One region of the Kitasatospora sp. NPDC101235 genome, then DNA from elsewhere that is predicted to be linked to it. Evidence: riboswitches for the same ligand, from Rfam matches in the RefSeq annotation. Region 1 holds a riboswitch; the other holds the start of a gene.

The links. Region 1 has a riboswitch for guanidine ahead of ACIRRH_RS18540 (SMR family transporter). Riboswitches for the same ligand answer to the same signal wherever they lie in the genome.
Positions count from the first base shown of each region.
Region 2: another riboswitch for guanidine. It lies ahead of ACIRRH_RS26690 (MBL fold metallo-hydrolase); the one in region 1 lies ahead of ACIRRH_RS18540 (SMR family transporter).

Region 1 is NZ_JBIWNZ010000010.1:72,340-77,850, forward strand. It holds gene ACIRRH_RS18525 (2Fe-2S iron-sulfur cluster-binding protein) at 1-444, shown strand, start outside; gene ACIRRH_RS18530 (xanthine dehydrogenase family protein molybdopterin-binding subunit) at 441-2,768, shown strand; tRNA gene ACIRRH_RS18535 (tRNA-Cys) at 2,862-2,933, opposite strand; guanidine-III (ykkC-III) riboswitch at 3,019-3,084, shown strand; gene ACIRRH_RS18540 (SMR family transporter) at 3,129-3,443, shown strand; gene ACIRRH_RS18545 (MFS transporter) at 3,538-4,977, shown strand; gene ACIRRH_RS18550 (hypothetical protein) at 4,981-5,511, opposite strand, start outside.
Region 2 is NZ_JBIWNZ010000017.1:161,552-167,062, forward strand. It holds gene ACIRRH_RS26670 (DHA2 family efflux MFS transporter permease subunit) at 1-120, shown strand, start outside; gene ACIRRH_RS26675 (hypothetical protein) at 124-687, opposite strand; gene ACIRRH_RS26680 (hypothetical protein) at 677-844, opposite strand; gene ACIRRH_RS26685 (Uma2 family endonuclease) at 933-1,481, shown strand; gene ACIRRH_RS26690 (MBL fold metallo-hydrolase) at 1,504-2,367, opposite strand; guanidine-III (ykkC-III) riboswitch at 2,379-2,446, opposite strand; gene ACIRRH_RS26695 (DUF397 domain-containing protein) at 2,476-2,673, opposite strand; gene ACIRRH_RS26700 (Scr1 family TA system antitoxin-like transcriptional regulator) at 2,670-3,452, opposite strand; gene fes (enterochelin esterase) at 3,556-4,740, opposite strand; gene fhuB (Fe(3+)-hydroxamate ABC transporter permease FhuB) at 4,704-5,511, opposite strand, start outside.

The DNA of each region.
Region 1 (5,511 bases):
GAGCAGGCCCCGGCCGGGCTGCCGTACGGCGACCCCCAGGGCGGCTACGACACCGGCGTGTACGACACCACCGTGCTGGCCCCGATCCGGGACGGCATCCCCGCCCAGGCCGCCGACGACCAGGTGTACTACCCGCCGCAGGGCTACCCCGAGCAGCCGTACCAGGCCACCCCCGCCCACGGCACCTACGTGCCCTACCCGGACGGCCACCAGCAGCAGAACGGCTACGACACCGGGTACGACGCCCCGGTCTACGAGCCCACCCCCGCGCACGGCACCCCGCTGCCCGGCGCCGCCTACGACGGCACGCCGCCGCACGGCACCCCGTACGCCGCCCCGCACCCGCACGGTGCCCCGGTCGAGGGCGCCGCCCCGGCCGGTGTCCCGTACGGCGCCACCCCCGCCCACGGCATCCGGCTCCCCGAGGACGACCACGCATCATGACGTCGCCTACCGACATCGGCGCAGCACTCCAGCAGGACGGCGGCGAGGGCGGCGCGCCGGAGCCGACCGGCCTGGGCAGCTCCCCGCTGCGCAGCGACGCGCTGCCCAAGGCGCTCGGCATCTACCCGTACGCGGCCGACCTGTGGGCCGAGGGGCTGCTGTGGGGCGCGGTGCTGCGCTCACCGCACCCGCACGCCCGGATCCGCGGGATCGACACCTCGGCCGCGCTGGCGCTGCCCGGGGTGCACGCCGTGGTCACCGCCGCCGACCTGCCGCCCGGCCCGGACGGCACCCCCGACGGCGCCCCGGCCGGGCCGATCGTCTCCGACCGGCCGGTGCTGGCCGCCGGCGTGGTGCGCCACCACGGCGAGCCGATCGCCGCGGTGGCCGCCGACCACCCGGACACCGCCCGGCTGGCGGTCGGGCTGATCGCGGTCGACTACGAGCCGCTGGAGGCCGTCACCGACCCCGAGCAGTCCTTCACCGCGCCGCCACTGCACCCGGACGGCAACCTGTTCCGCCACCTGCCGCTGCGCTGCGGGGACCCGGACGCGGTGGGCGAGATCGTCGTCGAGGGCCTCTACCAGGTCGGCCGGCAGGACCCGGCCCCGCTCGGCGCCGAGGCCGGTCTGGCCGTGCCGCGCCCGGACGGCGGCGTCGAGCTGCACCTGTCCTCCACCGACCCGCACGGCGACCGCGACCGCACCGCCGCCTGCCTCGGCCTGGAGCCGGACCGGGTCCGGCTGGTGGTCACCGGCGTGCCCGGCGCCACCACCGACCGCGAGGACCTCTCCTTCCAGGTCACCCTGGCCCTGCTGGCGCTGCGCACCGGCCGCCCGGTGAAGATGACGCTCACCCGCGAGGAGTCCTTCCAGACCCACACCTCGCGCCACCCCGCGCTCCTGCGGTACCGCCACCACGCCGACGCCGAGGGCACCCTGGTGAAGGTCGAGGCGCAGATCCTGCTGGACGGCGGCGCCTACGCGGACGTCTCCGCCGAGGCGCTGGCCGCCGCGACGGCCTTCTCGGCCGGCCCGTACGTCTGCCCGAACGTCTTCGTGGACGCCTGGGCGGTGCGCACCAACAACCCGCCGGCCGGCCGGATGCGCGGCGAGGGCGCCCTGCAGGCCTGCTTCGCGTACGAGTCGCAGCTGGACCAGCTGGCCGCCCGGATCGGTGTGGACCCGGTGGAGATCCGCCGCCGCAACGCGATGTCCACCGGCGACCCGCTGCCCACCGGACAGGCCGTCACCTGCCCGGCGCCGGTGCGCGCCCTGCTCGACGCGGTCGCCGCCGAGCCGCTGCCGGCGCTGCCGGTGGACGACCCGGACGCCGAGTGGCTGCTGCCCGGCGGGCCCGGCGGCGCGGGCGACCCGGCGGCGGTGCGGCGCGGCATCGGCTACGCCGTCGGCATGGTGCACATGCTGGGCGCCGAGGGCGAGGACGAGGTCTCCACGGCGACCGTGCGGGTCAGCGGCGACCACGCCACGGTGATCTGCGCGGCCGTCGATGCCGGACAGGGCTTCGCCACGCTGGCCCGGCAGATCGTGCAGACCGTGCTGGGCGTCAGCGAGGTCTACATCGCGCCGGCCGACAGCGACCAGTCGATCGCCGGGCCGTCCGCCCGCGGCCGGCACACCTGGGTCTCCGGCGGCGCCGTCGAGCGGGCCGCGCTGATGGTCCGCCACCAGCTGCTGCAGCCGATCGCGGCGAACTTCGGGATGTCGGCGGAGCTGCTCCAGATCGCCGACGGCAAGATCACCTCGTACGACGGGGTGCTCGGCATGCCGGTCGCCGAGGCACTGGAGGGCAAGGAGCTGTGGGCCACCGCGCAGTGCCGCCCGCACCCCACCGAGCCGCTGGACGAGGCCGGGCAGGGCGACGCCTTCGTCTCCATCTCGTTCTGCGCCATGCGCGCGGTGGTGGACGTGGACATCGAGCTGGGCGCCGTGCGGGTGGTCGAGATGACGGTCGCCCAGGACGTCGGCCGGGCGCTGAACCCGCGCCAGATCGAGGACCGGATCGAGGCGGGGGTGGCCCAGGGCGTGGGCCTGGCGCTGCTGGAGGACCTGCGGACGGAGGGCGGGGTGCTCCAGAACCCCTCGCTCACCGGCTACCGGCTGCCCACCGCGCTGGACACCCCGGAGGTGCGGATCGCCACGCTGCTGGAGGAGCGCGACGTGGTGGCCCCGTTCGGCGCCAAGGCGGTCGGCGCCGTTCCCGCGGTGGTCGCCCCGGCGGCCGTCGCCGCGGCCGTGCGCGCCGCCACCGGCCTGCCGGTCGGCCGGCTGCCGATCCGGGCGGAGGACGCCGTCACGGCCTGACCGGATTCCCCGGACAGCGACGGAAACGACGGAAACAGCGAAAAGGAATTGCCGGACGACTTTCGGAGTCGACCGGCAATTCCTTTTCCGGTGAGGCCATGGCGGGAATCGAACCCGCGTGCACCGCTTTGCAGACGGTTCCCTAAGCCACTCGGGCACACGGCCAGTGAATTCATAGTGGCCGATCCGGGGGAGAGGGGTCAACGCCCCTTTGTAAATTCTGTATGGCAGTGTGTGCTACCGTCGCGGACAGGTGGCGGCATTTCCGCCACCCCGGACGAGCGCGTCGTACCCGGTGACGACAAGACGGCGCAGTTCAGCGGCAATCCGGCCGCTGTGGACTGCGGAGGTACCACTGTCGTGGCCTGGCTCGTTCTGATCGTCTCGGGTTTCCTGGAGACCGTGTGGGCGGTCGCCCTGGAATCGTCCAAGGGCTTCACCCGCCTCGTTCCCAGCCTCGTCTTCGGCGTCGCACTGCTGCTCAGCATGGGCGGTCTGGCGTACGCGATGCGCACCATTCCGATCGGCACCGGCTACGCCGCCTGGGTCGGCATCGGCGCGGTCGGCACCGCGGTCTACGGCATGGCCGTCCTGGGGGACCCGGCGACCATGGCCCGGATCGTCTGCCTGCTGCTGATCGTCTCCGGCGTGGTGGGCCTCAAGGTGCTGCACTGACCTGCGCCGCGCCGCCGTCCCAGGACCCGGGGCCGAGCCGATCACCGACCGGGGTCAGGGGTCATCGAGGCAGACGGCTCTTACGATGTTACGTATGACCACTGCCTCCCCCACCTCGGTCGACCCCGTGCCGATACCCCTCGACGACGACCCCGGTGGCGGGGTGCTCGGCGGCCGCTACCGCGCGCTGACGCTGGGGATCGTCTCGGTGGTCCTGGTGATCGCCTTCGAGGCGACCGCCGTCAACACCGCGATGCCGACGGCGGCCCGCCAGCTGCACGGCGTCTCGCTGTACGCCTTCGCCTTCTCCGGGTACTTCACCAGCACGCTGTTCGCCCTGGTCGTCTCCGGTCAGTGGTGCGACCGGCGCGGCCCGCTGCAACCGCTGTTCACCGGCATCGCGGTGTTCGGCGTCGGCCTGGTGGTGGCCGGGACGGCGCCCGGGATGTGGGTGTTCGTGGCCGGGCGGTCGATCCAGGGCCTGGGCGGCGGGCTGGTGATCGTCGCGCTGTACGTGGTGGTCGGCCGGGCCTATCCGGAGCGGTTGCGGCCGTCCGTGTTCGCGGCCTTCTCCTCGGCCTGGGTGCTGCCCTCGATCGTCGGCCCGCTGGTCGCCGGGGCCGTCACCCAGCACCTGGGCTGGCGCTGGGTGTTCCTGGCCGTGCCGGTGCTGATCCTGCTGCCGCTGGCCGTGATGGGCCCGGCGCTCGCCCGCTCCGAGCGTGAGCACCCGGTGGCCAAGGGCGGCGGTTTCGACCGCCGCCGCACCCGGCTGGCCGCGATGGCGGCGGTCGGCGCCGGCCTGGTGCAGTACGCCGGCCAGCGCCTCGACCTGATCGGGCTGATCCCCGGGGCGGCCGGGGTGGCACTGCTGGCGCCGGCCGTCCTCGGGCTGCTGCCCGCCGGGACGCTGCGCGCGGTGCGCGGACTGCCGGCGGTGATCCTGCTGCGCGGGGTGTCGGCGGGCGCGTTCTTCTCCGCCGAGGTGTTCATCCCGCTGATGATGACCAGCCGGCGCGGCCTCTCGCCGACGCTGGCCGGGCTGACCCTGACCAGCGGCGGCCTCACCTGGGCGCTGGGCTCGTGGCTCCAGGGCCGGCCGGCCGCCGAGCGCTTCCGGGTGCCGATGATCCGGGGCGGCTTCGTGCTGACCGTGGTGGCGATCGGGGGCGCCGCGCTGGTGCTCGTCCCGGCGGTGCCGGCCTGGGTGGCCGCGGTCGCCTGGGGCGTCGGCGGCCTCGGGATGGGGCTGACCATCGCGTCCGTCAGCGTGCTGATGATGAAGCTCTCCAGGCCGGAGGACGCCGGCGCCAACTCGGCCGCGCTCCAGATGAGCGACGCGCTGGGCAACGTGCTGCTCACCGGCCTGGCCGGGGTGCTGTTCGCGGCGCTGGGCGGTGGCTCGGTGGCCGCCCTCCACGACACGGCGGAAGGCGCCGGGTCGCCCGGCGCCTTCGCGGTGGTGTTCCTGACCAGCATCGGGGTGTCGCTGCTGGGAGCGCTGCTCTCCGGCCGGGTCCGCACCCGGACCTGACGGTCAGCCGACGGCGGCGGCGGGGGCCCTGGCCCCCGCCGGGGCGCCGAGGAAGGACTCCCAGCCGTCGGCCGGGGACTGGCCCGGGGCGAGGGTCCGGAGCTTGCGCAGCACCGCCGGGTCCTGGGCGTCCAGCCAGTCGACCAGCTGCCGGAAGGAGACCAGCCGGACCTCCGGCTTGTCCGCGATGGCCTTGAGGACCTCCTCGACGGCGTTCATGTAGATGCCGCCGTTCCACTCCTCGAAGTGGTTGCCGATGACGTACGGCGCCCGGTTGCCGTTGTAGGTGCGCTCGAAGCCCATCAGGTAGGCGTCGCGGGCCTGGGCCTGGAAGCCGGGGTGGAGCGCCGGGTCGGCCCTGGTGTCGGGGCCGCACTGGTTGTACATGATGTTGTAGTCCATCGAGAGCACCTGGAAGGTGTGCCCGGGGAACGGGATGGACTGGAGCGGGAGGTCCCAGAGCGCGCCGCCCTGGATCTTCTGCGGCCACACCTGGGTGCCGTTGCCGCTGCTGTCGTAGCGCCAGCCGCGCTT
Region 2 (5,511 bases), on a different contig from region 1:
GGCTCGGGTGTCGGGCCGTACCGGCTCGCCCTCGGGCTCACCGCCGCCCTGGTCGCCGCCGGGGCTCTGTTGGCCGTCCGCCTCCCGGCCGAGGCCCCGGGCCCGCCCTCGGAGGACTGAACCTCAGGCGGCTGTTGTGGTGGTCCGCCCGGGTGCGCTCTGCGGCCGGGCGGACCAGCACACCGAGCCCAGCAGCAGCACCCCCGGGACGGCCTCGGCGACCGTACCGACGGTGGCCTCCGAGGCACCGCCGAAGGCCAGCACCAGCCCGACCACCCCGAACAGCGAAATCGCGCCGCCGAGGACGTACAGCGAGGGACGTCGCCAGAGAGCAGCGGGGATGAAGAGTTGGACGCCCACCACGGTGGCGATCCACGGCATGGTCGCCAGCGGCGTGTGCAGGAGCCGGTTGACCACCGTGATCCCAAGGGTGACCGCGAGTCCCCCGGCGCTCGCGATGTACTGGATGTTCTGTCCGACGACGGTCTTCGGCTTTCCCTCGCTGCGGTCCAGCGGGGCCGCCCGGCCGCCCCACCACTTGCCAGCCCCGAGCAGCACGAGGAACGCGGCCACCGAGATCATTCGCAGCGACACCTCGACGGCCGCAGGTAGGTAGCCCGCGCCGGTCTGGATGAACACGAGCCCGAGAACGGCTCCGAGGATCCGGCCGGTTCGATCAGTCGACATGTTTGCCATTCTGACGGTCGATCCGACCGTCGGACCAGCCGTGCCGTCCGGTTGCTTCGGCCAGCACATCGGGCACCGTGCGGCCGGCCTCCGGCAGCAGCCGCACCACCGACGACCCCACGAACCCGGCCGACCCCGTCACCACCACACGCCCCACCCGGACCACCCCTCCCGCACGCGCCACCGATCCGCCGGGCCTACGGCGCGGGCCGCGGTAGCGTGCCGGAAGCACCAGAGGAGAGCGCATGAACTCTGAGCACCACCGCCTGCTCGAAGAGGCCCGCCGCAGTCTGCCGAACGGCTTCAAGGCCGAGCTGTCGGGCGACATCATCGTCATGCAGGCGTCGCCGTCGCCGATCCATCAGCTCAACCTGGCGATCGTCCAGCGCCAGTTCGAGGCGAACTGCCCTCCCGGCTACTTCCCGACCGGGAACAGCGACCTCTCCTCACCCGAGATCGGCTCCGTCCGCAACCCCGACCTCACCTACCTGCCCGAGGACGTCATCGAGCTGGGCCGCGAGATCCCTGCCGACCTGGCACTGATCGCGGTCGAGGTCGTCTCGCCGTCCAACCCCGACAACGACTGGAGCGGGAAGGTCCGCGACTACCCACGGATGGGCTTCCCGATGTACCTGATCGTGGACCCTCGGCAGAAGACGGTGACGCTGTTCTCCGAGCCCAACCGCGACCGCTACCACACCAGGACGGAGCGGGAGTTCGGCGAGAAGATCCGTATTCCCTCGCCGTTCGACTTCGAGCTGGACCTGGCGCGACTGGTGCCCTACCGGGGCTGACCGGCCTCGGGCCTGCGCGGGCTCAATCGTGCGGCCAGAGGATCAGGTCGTCCAGCGGGTAGCGGCGCGGACGGTCGCCGAGTTCGGCGACGGCGGCCCGGATCCGGTGCAGGTGGGCCGGGGTGAGCTGGAGCGGGGGCTCCTCGGGCTGGTGGGTGGTGCGGATCGGGTAGTCGACGCCCGGCTCGCGGGTCATCTCGATGTGGCAGCCGAGCACGTGCGTCACCGGGTGGCTCTCGGCGAAGGCGACCAGCCGCTCGATGGTCCGCCCGAAGGCCGGCCAGTCGTTGATGTACAGCCGCCCCGGGTAGACGGTGTCGCCGGTGAGCAGGAACCCGGTCCACGGGTCGTAGTAGGTGACCGACGCCTCGTGGTGTCCCGGGGTGGCCAGACACTTCAGCACCCGCCCGCCGCCGAGGTCGACCAGGGCCACCGCCTCCTCGTCCCGGTCGAATCCGAAGTACGGCCAGGCCGTGGCGAGTTCCCCACCGACTAGGGTGGTCGCCGGCCGGTCGGCGAACTGACCGTCGCCGGCGACGTGATCGCCGTGCGGGTGGGTGTGCAGAACCAGCAGTGGATAGTCGCGACCGTGCTGGGGGTTGCGGGCGAGCCACTTCTCCACCAGCTCGTCGACCGTCGCGCGCAGCGGGAAGTACGCGGCCTCGGCGGTCGCCCCGGTGTCGATCAGCACTGCCCGTTCCGTCCCGAACAGCAGGAACAGGAACGGCGCCTCGTAGTGGACCGCCTTGTTCTGGCGCAGGATGACGGTGTGCTCGTCGTACTCGTGGACCTGGATGTCCGGGTCGGTGTTGTGCTTCGCGGACGGGGAACCGTGGATCCATCGCACATCCAGTGGACGGGCGATGGGAGTACCGGCAGCGGACATGACGCCTCCAGAGTGCGTCGTCTTGGCAGGCCGGGTACGGCGCACGTCTCGTCCGGGGCCGGCGCCGCTGCGCCGCCCCGGGGACGCTAGCACGGGCCGGCGGCGGCGTCAGCCGGTCGAAGGAGAAGCGTTCCGGGCGAACTCGACGAAGTCGGCCCAAGCCTGGGGAGCGAAGGCGAGCTGGGGGCCGCTCTTGTCTTTGGAGTCCCGGACACGGACGGTGGCGTGACTGACGGCGACTTCGACACAGGCGCCGCCCTCGGTGTTGCTGTAGCTGGACTTGAACCAGGTCAACGCATCGTTCATAGCTCCTCCAGCGACTCACTGATCAGCTTGGCCGAGGCCTCGGGACTGAGAGCCTGCCGGAGGATCATTTCATGGCGATGGCTGAGGATGCTCACCCTGGCGGGGTCTGCATGGAGCATTCCCATCGCCTGACCCTCCTCATACGCGAGTCGTTGATGTTCGGCTGTTTCCAGAAGGATGAACTGCCCGTTCAGGCCAGGGTGGATTCCTCGGGACGGAACCACTTGAACCGTGATGTGGCGCGCCTCGCCGACCGACAGAACGTGGCGCAACTGGCGGTGGTGGGCTTCGATGGTCGTGAGCGGCCGTCGTAGGACACCTTCCTCGATGAGGAAGTTGAAGGCTTTGGTCTGCACCTTCAGCATCTCCTGGCGCTCCAACCTTGCAGCGACCCGCGTTTCGACCGTCTCGTCATCGAGTGGCGGCCAGTGGGATTCGAGGAGCGTTCTCACGGTCTCTTCGGTCTGCAGCAGACCCGGAAAGAAGTGGTTCTCATACCAGTTGAGCGCCACCGCCTCGGCTTCGTACTTCATATAGTCCTCGGCGGACGACGGATACTTCTCCGGCTTCAGGAACTGCGCTCCGGCTGCCAGGATCCCCTTCGCGTCGCACATGTCGTCCGCCACCTGCAACAGGTGCATGGACGGCTTCCGCCGCCCAGCCTCCATCGACCGCAGGCTCTCAAGGCTGTACCCGGCCTCCTCCGCCAAGGTCTCCCGGCTGACGCCGGCGCGGGTCCGCCACAGCTTGATCTGGTTGCCGCAGTACAGCCAGGACATCGGCGGCGGAGTGGCGGACGAGGACGCGTTCATCGCTGACCCCCCAAGGTCATCCGGTATGGACTCCCGACGTTAGGCACCCAATGGCCCGGAGGTATGCGAATCAGTCCGAAACCATCCCTCCGGGTGACCCCAGCAGGTGAGCGAGCCCGTCCGCCAGCCCGCCGCGCCAGCAGGCGTAGTCGTGGCCGCCGTTGAACTCGCGGTAGGCGAGCTCGTAGCCGCGGGCCGTCAGGACGTCGCGCAGGTGGCGGTTCTGGGCGAGGAGCATCCACTCCTGGAGGCCGACCTCGATCCAGAAGCGGGCCGGACGGCGTTCCTCGGCGGCGAAGCGGCGGGTCAGCCATTCGCTGCCGGCGTCGAACTCGGTCTCGTCGGGCCACCAGAAGGAACCGGACTGGGACAGCGCGTTGCCGAAGCGCTCCGGGCGGCGGTAGGCGGCGTAGGCGGCGGTGAGGCCGCCCGCGCTCTGGCCGGCGATCACGGTGGCGGCCGGGTCGTCGCTCGCGCCGAACTCCGCGCCGGCCCACGGGAGGAGGCGGTCGGCGAGGAGGTCGACGAAGGCCGGGTTGCAGCTGAGGTCGTCCGGGCGCTGCGGGCCCGTGGTGTGCACCAACAGGGTGACGGTCGGCGGGATCGCGCCGTCCGCCGTCAGGTTGTCGAGGGTGTCGCCGACGGACAGCACCTCGCCCCACATCTCGCCGTCCAGCAGCACCACGACCGGGTACGGGCCGCCATCCGCGCGGTGGCCGGCCGGGAGGTGGACGTCCACCCGCCGGCCGGCCACCGTACGGGCGAGTGTCCGCCCGCGCGGCACGCCGTCGCGCCGCCGCACGTACGGCTGCGCGGGCGCGGCGGGCAGGCTGAGCACCGAGGAGGGGTGACGGCCGTCGCGGGCGGGCAGCCGGGGTTCGGTGTCGTACGGGTCCGGGCGGGCGTGGTCGAGGACGCGCAGCCAGTCGGGGCGGGTGGTGCCGGGGGCCTCGCCGCGGAACGGGTACAGCTGGTAGGAGGCGCGGTGGTCCGCACGCAGCCGGTAGGTGATCGACCACGTTCCGTCGATCTGACGCTTCATCAGGTGCGGCGTCAGGTCCCCGGCATGGCGGTCCTTGTCGGTGACGGTGTGCAGCAGCGCGAGCACGCCGTCGCAGCCGTCGTCCCGGTGGGCGAAGGTGACCAGGCGGTAGGCGGGGTCGTGGGGGTCGGGGACGACGACGAGCAGGGTCTTCACAATGGGGTCTCCGGAAGTGGTCACGCGGGGCTGCCCTTGCGGCCGAGCAGCACCCAGAGCAGGAAGGGTCCGCCGAGGACGGTGGTGACGATGCCGACGGGGATCTCCACCCCGGCGAACAGCACCCGCCCCAGGGCGTCCGCGAGCACGACGAGCAGGGAGCCGGTCAGCGCCGAGCCGAGCACCGGCACCCGTGCGGGCCCGGCCAGCCGCCCGGCGATCACCGGTGCGGCCAGCGCCACGAAGCCGACCGGCCCGCAGACGCCGACTGCCAGCCCGGCCAGCGCGACGGCCAGCAGCAGGCAGGCGAGCCGGACCCGGCCCGGGTCGACGCCCAGCGCGGAGGCGACGCTGTCGTCGAAGCGCAGCACCGCCAGCCGCCGGGCCACCACCAGCGCGAGCGGCACCAGCACCGCCAGCCCGATCAGCACGGGCGTGGCGACGGAGAGGTCCCGCCCGTTGAGGCTGCCGTTGGTCCAGATGTACAGCGAGCCGGCCGAGTTGAGCGAGCGCCGGGCCATCGCGACCTGGATGACGGCCGAGGCGAGCGCAGACATGGCGAGCCCGACCACCAGCACCCGGTAGCCGCGCGCGCCGAGCCCGCCGGAGGCCAGGGTGACGACCAGGACGGCGACCAGTGCGCCGAGCGGTCCCGCCCACCAGGCGCCGAAGGTGCCCGCGACGCCGGCGGAGATCAGCACGGCGGCCGTCGCGCCGTCGTTGACGCCGAGCAGTTCGGGCGTGGCCAGACGGTTACGGGCGAGGGTCTGGGTGAGGCAGCCGGCCAGGCCGAGGGCGGCCCCGGCGGCGAGCCCGGCGACGATCCGG